DNA from 3 places in the Arthrobacter sp. K41 genome. Region 2 is predicted to be linked to each of the others. Evidence: predicted binding sites of a transcription regulator. Region 2 holds the regulator's gene; each other region holds the start of a gene.
What was found. Region 2 encodes HrcA, which represses chaperone genes, less so after heat shock. Its sites were predicted from a motif close to TTNGCACTCGNNNNNNNCGAGTGCNAA; they were not measured.

Region 1 (3,270 bases), on a different contig from region 2:
GTCCCCGGAGTGTTCGACGACGGTGTCCCACCGCTGATCGGCGAGCGGCTTGTGAAGCTCTGCCCAGTCCGTCAGGGAGACCATGGAGTTGATGGCACCGCGGTTGTGGGTGAGCAGGATGCGTTCGGTCTTTAGGCCGTCCGGGCCCGGCAGCAGGAAGGGTTCGGCCTCGTACAGCACGCGCTCATCGCGGGAAATCACGGTGGTGAGTTCCTGGCTGGGATCATCGAAACGGAGCAGGCGCGTTTCGCTGTACTCGGAGCAGCCGATGCCCAGCACGAGGTAGCGCCGGTCCGCGGAGAGTTCGAAGCCCAGCCACATGGCGACGTCGTCCTCCTGGTAAACCACCACGTCCTCGCTGACGGGCGTTCCCAGCGTGTGGGCCTTGACCTGGTACGGGCGCCAGGAATCGTCAACCACTGTGTAGAAGATGCGGGTGCCGTCGGGGGAGAAGGAGACGCCGTAGAACACGTTCTCGATGACGTCAGGCAGGAGTTCGCCGGTCCGGAGGTCCTTAATGTGCACGGTGAAGCGTTCGTCGCCGGCATTGTCCACGGCATAGGCGTAGAGGTTGCCGTCGACGGTGACAGCTGTGCCACCGACGGAAAAGAACGGCTTTCCTTCCGCTTCGACGTTTCCGTCCAGCAGGATTTCCTCGCCTGGAATCTCCACGCCGGGTTCCACCGCCGGGGGCGTCCAGTCCTCCACCGGGTTGCCGCTGTTGCCGGCACGGACCCGGCACTGGATGCCGTATTCCTTGCCTTCCACCGAGCGGCTGAAGTACCACCAGCCGTCCTTCCGGTGCGGGACGGACAGGTCGGTCTCTTGCGTGCGGCCCTTGATTTCCTGGAAGATCGCTTCACGGAGCGGCTCCTGGTGCGCGGTGACCGCTTCCTGGTAGCTGTTCTCGGCCTTCAGGTGCTCCACTACCTCGGCAGAATCCTTATTCCGCAGCCACTCGTAGTTGTCCACGAACGTGTCCCCATGGTGACGCCGCTCGAACGGAATCTTCTTGGCAACCGGGGGATTCGGGGCGGTGGCGGCGGTGCGGGCGGAATCCTGCAGCGGAGTCTGGGTCATGAGTTCAAATATATCCACCCGCCCTGACAATGAACCGGCCGTTCGCTACCGGACGAGAACCCTGGCGATGCCATGCCAGGTTGGGTCGCTGAACCGAGCCACCCGGGACCATGGCCTGCCGGCGCACCCGGGAGGGGGCTGCCCTAGTAGGGCTCCGGAGGCAGGCGTATTCTGTTTCCGCTAAGGCAACATCCGCCCAGCGTGAGAGGGGAAGTTTATGACCATCCCGCCAGTGCACGAGCCCGAGCCGTTTCCGCCGGAGCCGGGCCCAAGCCCTGATCCTGCCCACCCCGGCCATCCTGGTCCGCCGCCGCCCAACCCATTCCCGGTGCCGGAGCCTCCCGGGCCGCTGCCGGTGCCGGATCCCGGGCCTGCACCGCTTCGCCCGGACCCCACCCGAAGCTGAACGGCAACCCGTCACGTGAAGGGGTCTTCGCACGCTGCGAAGGCCCCTTTTCGTGGCCGGGCGCCCGGTCAGGAGCAGGAAAAATTTTTCCCGGAACCACTTGCAGATCTTTTTGGCCAGTGCTAAAAAATCTATATCAGCCAATACAGATCGGCTGGTACAAAAACTATGTTGGACCGTCTCTCACGAGGAGGGAAGCCATGTTGATGCGAACCGATCCGTTCCGCGAGCTGGACAGGCTGGCCCAGCAGGTCCTCGGCACGGCAGCGCGTCCGGCAGCGATGCCCATGGACGCCTGGCGCGAAGGCCAGGACTTCGTAGTCGCCTTTGATCTGCCCGGTGTTGCAGCGGACTCAGTGGACCTTGATGTCGAACGGAATGTCCTGACGGTGCGGGCAGAACGCCCTGAACCTGTAGGCAAGGATACCGAGATGATCGCCTCCGAGCGGCCGCGCGGCGTGTTCAGCCGCCAGCTGATCCTTGGTGACACCCTGGACACCGACAACGTGAAGGCGTCTTACGACGCCGGCGTCCTTACCCTGCGGATTCCTGTCGCTGAGAAGGCCAAGCCGCGTAAAATTGAGATTGAGACGAAGGGGGCAAAGCAGGAAATTTCCGCCTAGTCCCCAGCAGGATCGGGATGTCGGGCAAAGACTGTTGACTGCCTTTTGGGCGGATAGCCATTCTGAGCACGCCACAGCGCTGGACGCGCACGGGCAGGGTAGGCCTGCATTTCCCGATACGGTGGCCCCCGGTTTCGGCCGGGGGTCGTCCCATGTCCGGGCTGGAACCGCCGGGGATGGCTTTAGGTGTTCAGCTCCAGCATCAGGGCGGGCAATTCGTCGGCCAGTTCGCGGGCCAGGAATCCCAGTGGGCCCAACCTGCTGGCGAGCCGGTCTGCTGCGGCGGCGTGAAGGTGGGTCCCCCAGCATGCCGCCTGCGCGCTGGTGGTTCCCCGGGCGCGCAGGCCCGTGATCGCCCCGGCCAGCACGTCCCCGCTCCCGGATGTTCCCAGGCCTCCGTACCCGGTGGTCATCTTCCAGAGTTCCGATTCCTCCGGTGCGTCCCCGCCGGAGGGTCGGCCGATGAAGCCCTGGCAGCTCACCACGGCCTGGAACTTGTCGGCGATCTCAGCAATATCTGCCGGCAGGTCCTCCACGTCGCGCTCCAGCAGGACAGCGGCTTCCTTCGGGTTCGGCGTGAGGATCAGCCGCCCCTTCCACGGATCCAGCCGGTCCGCCACCTTCACCAGGCCGCCGAGGGCGTAGGCATCAAGCACGACGGCGGGACCTCTGCCTGTGGTCCCCTCACCAGAGCCTGAATCACCGGAGCCGCCCGATTCCCGGTCCAGCAGTGCCCGCAGCAGCTCCTCGGCGAGGTCCGGATCGTCAAGCCCGGGGCCCACCAGGATCGCATCGGCGCGGTCGAGATAAGAAGAAATCCGGTCCAGGCCCTCACCTGTCAGCGACCCCTCGGCGGTTTCCGGAAGCCCCATCGCCCCGCACTCCGGGAGGGCCACGCCCAACTGCATTGCTACCGACTCGGCCACGGCGAGCGTGAGCTTTCCGGCGCCTGCCCGCAACGCAGCGGTACCTGCCAGGAGTGCCGCTCCGGGCGTGGCCCGGGCACCGCCGATCACCAGCACGGAGCCCCGCGAATACTTGTCCGCGCCCGGCGCCGGCAGCGGCCAGTCGCGCAGCAGGGACGGCGTCACCAGCGTGGGCGACGCGGTGCCGGTTCCGGCGGTGGCTACGGAATCACTTTGGGTGGACACTGGCGTCTCC
Region 2 (3,270 bases):
CTTCCTCCACCCTCCCCAGCAGCGACGCCTCCAGATCGGCGTAGCTGCGGACGGCGCCCAGCAGCTTCTGCCACCCGAGGCCGATGTCCTCTTTGGTCTCGTGAGGCCAGCCGAAGGCGGACAGGATGCCGGTTTTCCAGTCCTGCCCGCGCGGCACCACCGGCCATTTCTCGATTCCCAGCACAGCCGGGCGGATTGCCTGCCACACGTCAACGTAGGGGTGCCCCACAATCAGCACATTGCCTGCAGCGCCGGGAGAGGACATCACGGATTCGGCAATGCGCGACTCCTTTGAGTCGGGCACCAGGTGGTCCACGAGCACCCCCAGGCGCCTGGCCGGGCCCGGCTTAAAATCGGCCACAGCGGCAGCGAGGTCATCAATGCCGTGGAGGGGTTCGACGACGATGCCCTCCACCCGAAGGTCATCGCCCCATACCTTCTCGACGAGCTCGGCGTCGTGCTTTCCCTCCACCCAGATGCGGCTCGCCTTGGCAACCTGGGCCCGCTGCCCAGCCACCCGGACAGAACCCGACGCCGTCCTGCCGGCCGCGGCCCCGGAGCCCGCGGCCGGCCGCGGGGACGGGGGCATCAGCCGGATTGCCTGCCCTTCAAGGAGGAACCCGAAACCCAGCCGGAAGGACCGGGACTTGCCGCGGCGGTCCTCCAGGGCCACCACATGCATTCCACCCGATTTCTCTACCCGGGTCACCGCGCCCACCCAGCCGGACTGGACATCCTCCAGCACCATGCCCCGCTCCACGGGTACTTCCGGCAGTTGCGTCCGGGCAGGTGCGGACAGGTCCTGGGCTCCCCAGTTCTGGTAATGCATGGAATCACTCCGCTTCGTGCTGGATGGTGGCCCGGAATTTCGCCCGGAGCGGTACCAATGCTAACAACGGGGCGAGTCATATTAGACTGTTAGCACTTGGGCATGTCGAGTGCTAACCCCTGGAGAGATACGGTGCGGGCAGAACGACTGCCCTGAACCTGGATGGAGGTGGAGTGTGAGCGAGCCGCGCAAACTGGAAGTATTGCGGGCCATAGTGGAGGACTACGTCCACTCCCGTGAGCCCGTCGGGTCCAAGGCCCTGGTGGAGCGGCACCATCTCGGTGTCTCCAGCGCAACCATCCGCAACGACATGGCAGCGCTTGAGGACGAAGGACTGATCACCGCACCGCACACCAGCGCAGGCCGTATCCCCACCGACAAGGGCTACCGGCTCTTCGTCGACCAGATTTCCGCAGTAAAGCCTTTGTCCCAGGCTGAGCGGCGTGCCATCCAGTCACTGCTCGAAGGCGCGGACGACCTTGACGACGTGCTGGAACGCACCGTCCGGCTCCTGTCCCAGCTGACAAACCAGGTGGCGGTGGTCCAGTACCCACACCTCAACCGGGCACTGGTCCGCCACATCGAATTCGTTCTCCTTGCCCCGCGGAAGGTGCTGGTGGTACTGATCGCCGACAGCGGCAAGGTTGAACAGCGGGTCATCGACGTCGGGCAGGACCTCGCGGATGATGCCATCGCTGCTTTGCGCGGCCGCTTCCTCGGATCGCTCGCCGGAACTCCCCTGGCGCAGCTCGGACAGTCCCTGCCCGCAGTGGTGTCCGGGGCTGCCCCCGGTCAACGCCAGGCAGCCCAGGCACTTGCGCACGGGCTGGAGGCCCTGGCCCACAGCAGCCGCGAAGACCGGATGGTGATGGCCGGCACAGCAAACCTTGCGCGGTCCAACGTTGATTTTCCGCTAAGCATCGGACCTGTGCTGGAGGCGCTCGAGGAGCAGGTGGTGATGCTGCGCCTGCTGAGCGAGATGGCGCAGGACCACCGCGGAGTTGCCGTGAGCATCGGGCGTGAAAACCCCTACGATGGCCTGGCGGAGGCATCCGTCGTGGCCACGGGCTACGGCCCGGACAGTGTCGCCAAAATCGGCGTGCTGGGTCCCACCAGGATGGATTACCCCACCACCATGGCGGCAGTGAGGGCTGTGGCCCGTTACCTGTCACGGATCCTGGGACCCTGACCGCAGTACAGCGCCCCTGGGCGCACAGCAGTGTATGCAGCACGACTGCAGGCAGAACAACAAGGAAGAGATACAAACTTTGAGCAGCCACTACGAAGTCCTTGGAGTCGCACCGGATGCCACCGGGGAAGAGATCAAGAAGGCCTACCGCAAGCTGGCCCGAACCCTTCACCCGGATGTGAATCCCGGTGAAGATGTTGCGGACCGCTTTAAGGCAGTAACCCACGCCTACGAGGTTCTCTCGGATCCCCAGAAGCGCCGGGTCTACGACACCACCGGCAACGAGAACGGCACGGACAACGGATTCGGCGGCGGGGCCTACGCCGGCCAGGGCTTCGCTTTCCAGGACATCTTCGACACCTTCTTCGGCGCAGGTGGCACCACGGGCCCCGCCTCAAGGGTCCGGCGCGGGCAGGATGCGCTCATCAGCGTCAGGATCGAGCTCCGCGACGCCGTATTTGGGGTCAACAAGAAGCTCGAAGTGGACACGGCAGTACTCTGCCCCACCTGTGAGGGCTCCTGCTGCCGGCCCGGAACCCATCCTGAGCGCTGCGATATTTGCGGCGGCAGCGGCCAGGTCCAGAGGGCTGTCCGCTCAATCCTGGGCCAGGTCATGACCGCCGCGCCCTGCGGCACCTGCGAAGGTTTTGGAACTGTTATCAAGGACCCCTGCAACGAGTGCAGCGGGCAGGGCCGGATCCGCAGCCGCCGTTCCCTGACCATCAAGGTTCCTGCCGGCGTCGCCACAGGGACACGCATCCAGCTGTCCGGCCAGGGCGAAGCCGGTCCCGCCGGCGGTCCCGCCGGCGACCTGTACGTGGAAATCCGCGTCAACAACGATGCCACCTATGTCCGGGAAGGCGACGACCTGCACGCCACCCTGAACATTCCCATGACGGCGGCTGCCCTGGGCACCGACGTAACCCTGGAAACCTTCGACGGGCCCCAGGAGATCGACGTGAAGGCCGGCACCCAGTCCGGCGAAATCATCACCCTGCGCGGACTGGGCGTCACCCATCTGCGCGGGTACGGCCGCGGCGACCTGAAGGTCCATCTCCAGGTGGAGACTCCCGCCAAGCTCGATGCGCAGCAGGAGGACCTGCTGCGGCAGTTGGCCAAACTTCGCGGCGAGCAGATCACCGATGGCAAACTTGCTGCCGGCGGCGGCATGTTCGCCAAGCTCCGGGACCGGCTCGGTAACCTGTAGCGGTGAGCAACCCCGTCTTTTTCACCGCGCCCGGGTCACTGGACC
Region 3 (3,270 bases), on a different contig from region 2:
ACGGCGCCAGCCATTCACTGTTCCGGGCCCGGACTTCCGTCCACTCCTTTTTGTCGCGGTACCTGATGGGCCTCAGGACCAGGTCGCCGCACTCCAGGGTCACGGGCCAGATGGGGCCGGGCCGCACGGTGCTACTTGGACAGGCCGGCGGTGAAGCCCGGCAGCCACTCCCGCAGGCCCGGACCGAGGTCTTCGCTGTCGATGGCGAGCTGGACGCAGGCCTTGAGGTAGCTCAGCTTGTCGCCCGTATCATAGCGGCGTCCCCGGAAGACAACGCCGTAGACGCCTTGCCCCTCGCCGTCGCCGGACGCGAGCTCCTGCAGGGCATCAGTGAGCTGGATTTCGCCGCCACGGCCAGGTCCGGTGCGTTCGAGGACGTCAAAGACGGCGGGGTGCAGCACGTAGCGGCCAATGACTGCAAGGTTGGAAGGGGCTTCCTCGGCGGAGGGTTTCTCCACGAGGCGGTTGACGCGGACAAAGCCCTCGCCGTCGATCTCTGCAATATCGGCACAGCCATAGGCGCTGATCTGGGACGGGTCCACCTCGATGAGCGCGACGACGGACCCTCCCGTTTTCGCCTGCACCTCGATCATGGTGCTGAGGAGTTCGTCGCGGGCGTCGATGAGGTCGTCGCCCAGCAGGACGGCGAAGGCTTCGTTGCCCACGTGCTGCCTTGCACGCAGCACGGCATGGCCCAGGCCGTTCGGGTCGCCCTGGCGGACGTAGTGGATGTCGCCCAGGTTGCTGGCGGCCTGGATGGACGCCAGCTTCGCGGTGTCGCCCTTGTCCTCCAGGGTGGATTCCAGCGCCGGCACCCTGTCAAAGTGGTCTTCCAGGGCCCGCTTGTTCCGCCCGGTAATCATCAGGACATCGTTCAGGCCCACGTTCACGGCTTCCTCAACGACGTACTGGATGGCAGGCTTGTCCACGACCGGAAGCATTTCCTTGGGCATGGCCTTGGTGGCAGGCAGGAACCTGGTGCCGAGTCCGGCAGCGGGGATAACGGCTTTGCGAACTCTCGGGTTACTGGTAGTCACCCGACTAATCTAACGTCAGCGTCAAGCATTCAGTAATCATTGAACGGCCGGGGGCAGCCCCTGCGGCACAGACCTACCGCCGAACGGCGACCGATGGAGGAGTACAGCGTGCTTGAGGATGCGAAGGCAACCAAGACCAGGATCCGTACCGCACACCGTCTGCGGCGGGCAGCCTTGACCCCGCAGCAATTGGAAGCCGCAGGGACAGGAATCGCCCGCCATGGCGTGGATTGGGCCGCCTCCCTGGCCGGTGGAGCTCCTGCCACGTTCTGCGTTTACTTTGGGGTCGGCGTCGAACCGCCCACCCTTCCGTTGATCGACGCACTCCACAACAACGGCCACCGGGTCCTGCTCCCGGTGTGCGAACCCGGGCGGGAACTGGCGTGGGTCTTCTGGAACCCGGACGCCGGTTTTGAGCAGAGCCGGTACGCGCCCATCCTGGAACCGATCGGCGACCGGCATGGACCCGATGTGGCAGGAACCGCCGCCGCACTTTTCATCCCGGCCACCGCCGTCGACCTTGCCGGCAACCGGGTCGGGCAAGGCGGGGGGTACTACGACAAGTTTCTGGGGCATCTGGCAACAGCGGGGAAGGATATTCCGCTCGCGGCGGTTATCTATGACGAAGAACTGCTCCCCGTCGGTGAAATTCCGGAGGAGGAGTTCGACCGCCCCGTCCCTGCCGTCCTGGCACCTTCCGGGTTCCGGCAGCTCAACGGGCACCACTAGGTCCCGCGGCGCGGTGTTGCGGAGATGATAGAATTAGCACTCAGGCCCTGCGACTGCTAACGGTACGACCGCGCAGCACGGGACCTCTCGTTTGCCCAAGAGGAGGAGCACCAGTGCCAACGTATGCGTACGCCTGCAAGGATTGCGGCCATGCCTTCGATATCGTCCAGTCGTTTTCGGACAGCACGCTGACCTCGTGCCCCGAATGCCAGGGGACGCTGCGCAAGAAGTTCAACAGCGTGGGTGTTGTGTTCAAGGGCTCCGGCTTCTACCGCACTGATTCCCGGGACTCGAAGGGAAGCACGGTCTCGCCTGCCCCGGCGGCTGCAACGCCCGCTCCCGCTGCGGCGCCTGCCGCGTCCGCTCCGGCGGCCGCAGCCAGCTAAGCAAGGCCATTGGACGCCGGCCGGTCCGGCTTGTCCACATAGCGCGCCGCGCTCCTGGTGCGGTCATTCCCGCAGCCATAGCGTAGGCGCATGCCTCTTAACCTTCTTGGCCCCGGCCGCGCTGCTTCACGCCATCCGCGCACCCCTCGGCGTCCTGTCAGCTCCGGCCGCAGATCGGTCGCGGCCTGGTTCGGCAGGTGGCTGAGCCGGAACCGGCGGCTTGCTGCGGCGTTGCTGCTGTGTGGAGCGGCTTCCATCACCGTCGACCAGCTCACCCCCGCGCCCGTCCACACTGTCACTGCCCTGGCCGCTGCCAGGGATCTCCCCGCCGGTTCAACAATGGCACCGGCAGATCTAGCAAGGGTTCAGGTGCCGCCGGCCATGATGGCCGCAGGTTTCCTGGACAACGAGAGCGGGTTGGCCGGTAAGCAGCTGGCGGCTCCGCTGCGCAAAGGACAGCTGCTGACGGACGCCCAGCTGCTGGGTCCCGGGCTTTTGGCAGGCACGCCGCCGGGCTCAGCAGCAGTTCCGCTGCGCATGGCTGATCCGTCGTCCATCCAGCTCGTCTCGCCGGGCCAGCTGGTGAACGTGGTGCTGACGGCGGGCAACGGCTTCGACCAGCAGGCACCGTCCGAAGTCCTGGCTACGGCTGTGCCGGTTTTGTGGACCTCCGGCAAGGGCGGCGGGAGCGGGCAGTGGCTGGGCACGGCGGAGACGGACGGGCTCATCGTGGTGGCCGCCAGCGGCGAGCAAGCTGCACGGCTGGCCGGCGCTTCCACCCAGGGCAAGCTGTTTTTCGTCCTCGTTGGGCCCTAGACACCGCGGAAGCGTGGCCGGCCCCGGTTTATCAGCCCCAGTGCGGCGGCTTCTGTTCCTTCAGCCAGGCATCGTGATCGTCGTCGGCATCGCCCCAGCGCCTCGGGTCATCTTCCGAGGCCTTCGTCGGCAGAATGCCTTGCGTCGCGCCCTGAACGTGGTCCTTGCCCTGCTCTTGATCCTGTTCGTCTTCCGGAGCCGGGTCAACGGGGACGGACTGCGCGTCCCCAGCTGCGTTGTTGTTCTCTTCAGGGGCCATGGAGACCGCCTCCTTGCTGTCCAATTCTTTGTCCTGCGGCCGG

Region 1: a site for HrcA is predicted at 1,586-1,612, ahead of AC5RTE_RS11650 (Hsp20/alpha crystallin family protein). Genes of this name have one in related genera too.
Region 3: a site for HrcA is predicted at 1,800-1,826, ahead of AC5RTE_RS13435 (FmdB family zinc ribbon protein). Genes of this name have one in related genera too.

What each region holds. Positions count from the first base shown of each region.
Region 1 covers NZ_JBNHEW010000004.1:220,432-223,701, forward strand. Annotated here, with positions in the region: gene AC5RTE_RS11645 (S9 family peptidase) at 1-1,080, opposite strand, end outside; gene AC5RTE_RS11650 (Hsp20/alpha crystallin family protein) at 1,687-2,109, shown strand; gene AC5RTE_RS11655 (NAD(P)H-hydrate dehydratase) at 2,292-3,260, opposite strand; gene AC5RTE_RS11660 (histidine phosphatase family protein) at 3,244-3,270, opposite strand, start outside.
Region 2 covers NZ_JBNHEW010000001.1:450,498-453,767, reverse strand. Annotated here, with positions in the region: gene AC5RTE_RS02120 (DUF3097 domain-containing protein) at 1-829, opposite strand, end outside; gene hrcA (heat-inducible transcriptional repressor HrcA) at 1,005-2,018, shown strand; gene dnaJ (molecular chaperone DnaJ) at 2,098-3,225, shown strand; gene AC5RTE_RS02105 (16S rRNA (uracil(1498)-N(3))-methyltransferase) at 3,228-3,270, shown strand, end outside.
Region 3 covers NZ_JBNHEW010000005.1:182,716-185,985, forward strand. Annotated here, with positions in the region: gene AC5RTE_RS13420 (GNAT family N-acetyltransferase) at 1-127, opposite strand, end outside; gene galU (UTP--glucose-1-phosphate uridylyltransferase GalU) at 132-1,037, opposite strand; gene AC5RTE_RS13430 (5-formyltetrahydrofolate cyclo-ligase) at 1,146-1,766, shown strand; gene AC5RTE_RS13435 (FmdB family zinc ribbon protein) at 1,880-2,152, shown strand; gene cpaB (Flp pilus assembly protein CpaB) at 2,243-2,968, shown strand; gene AC5RTE_RS13445 (AAA family ATPase) at 3,000-3,270, opposite strand, start outside.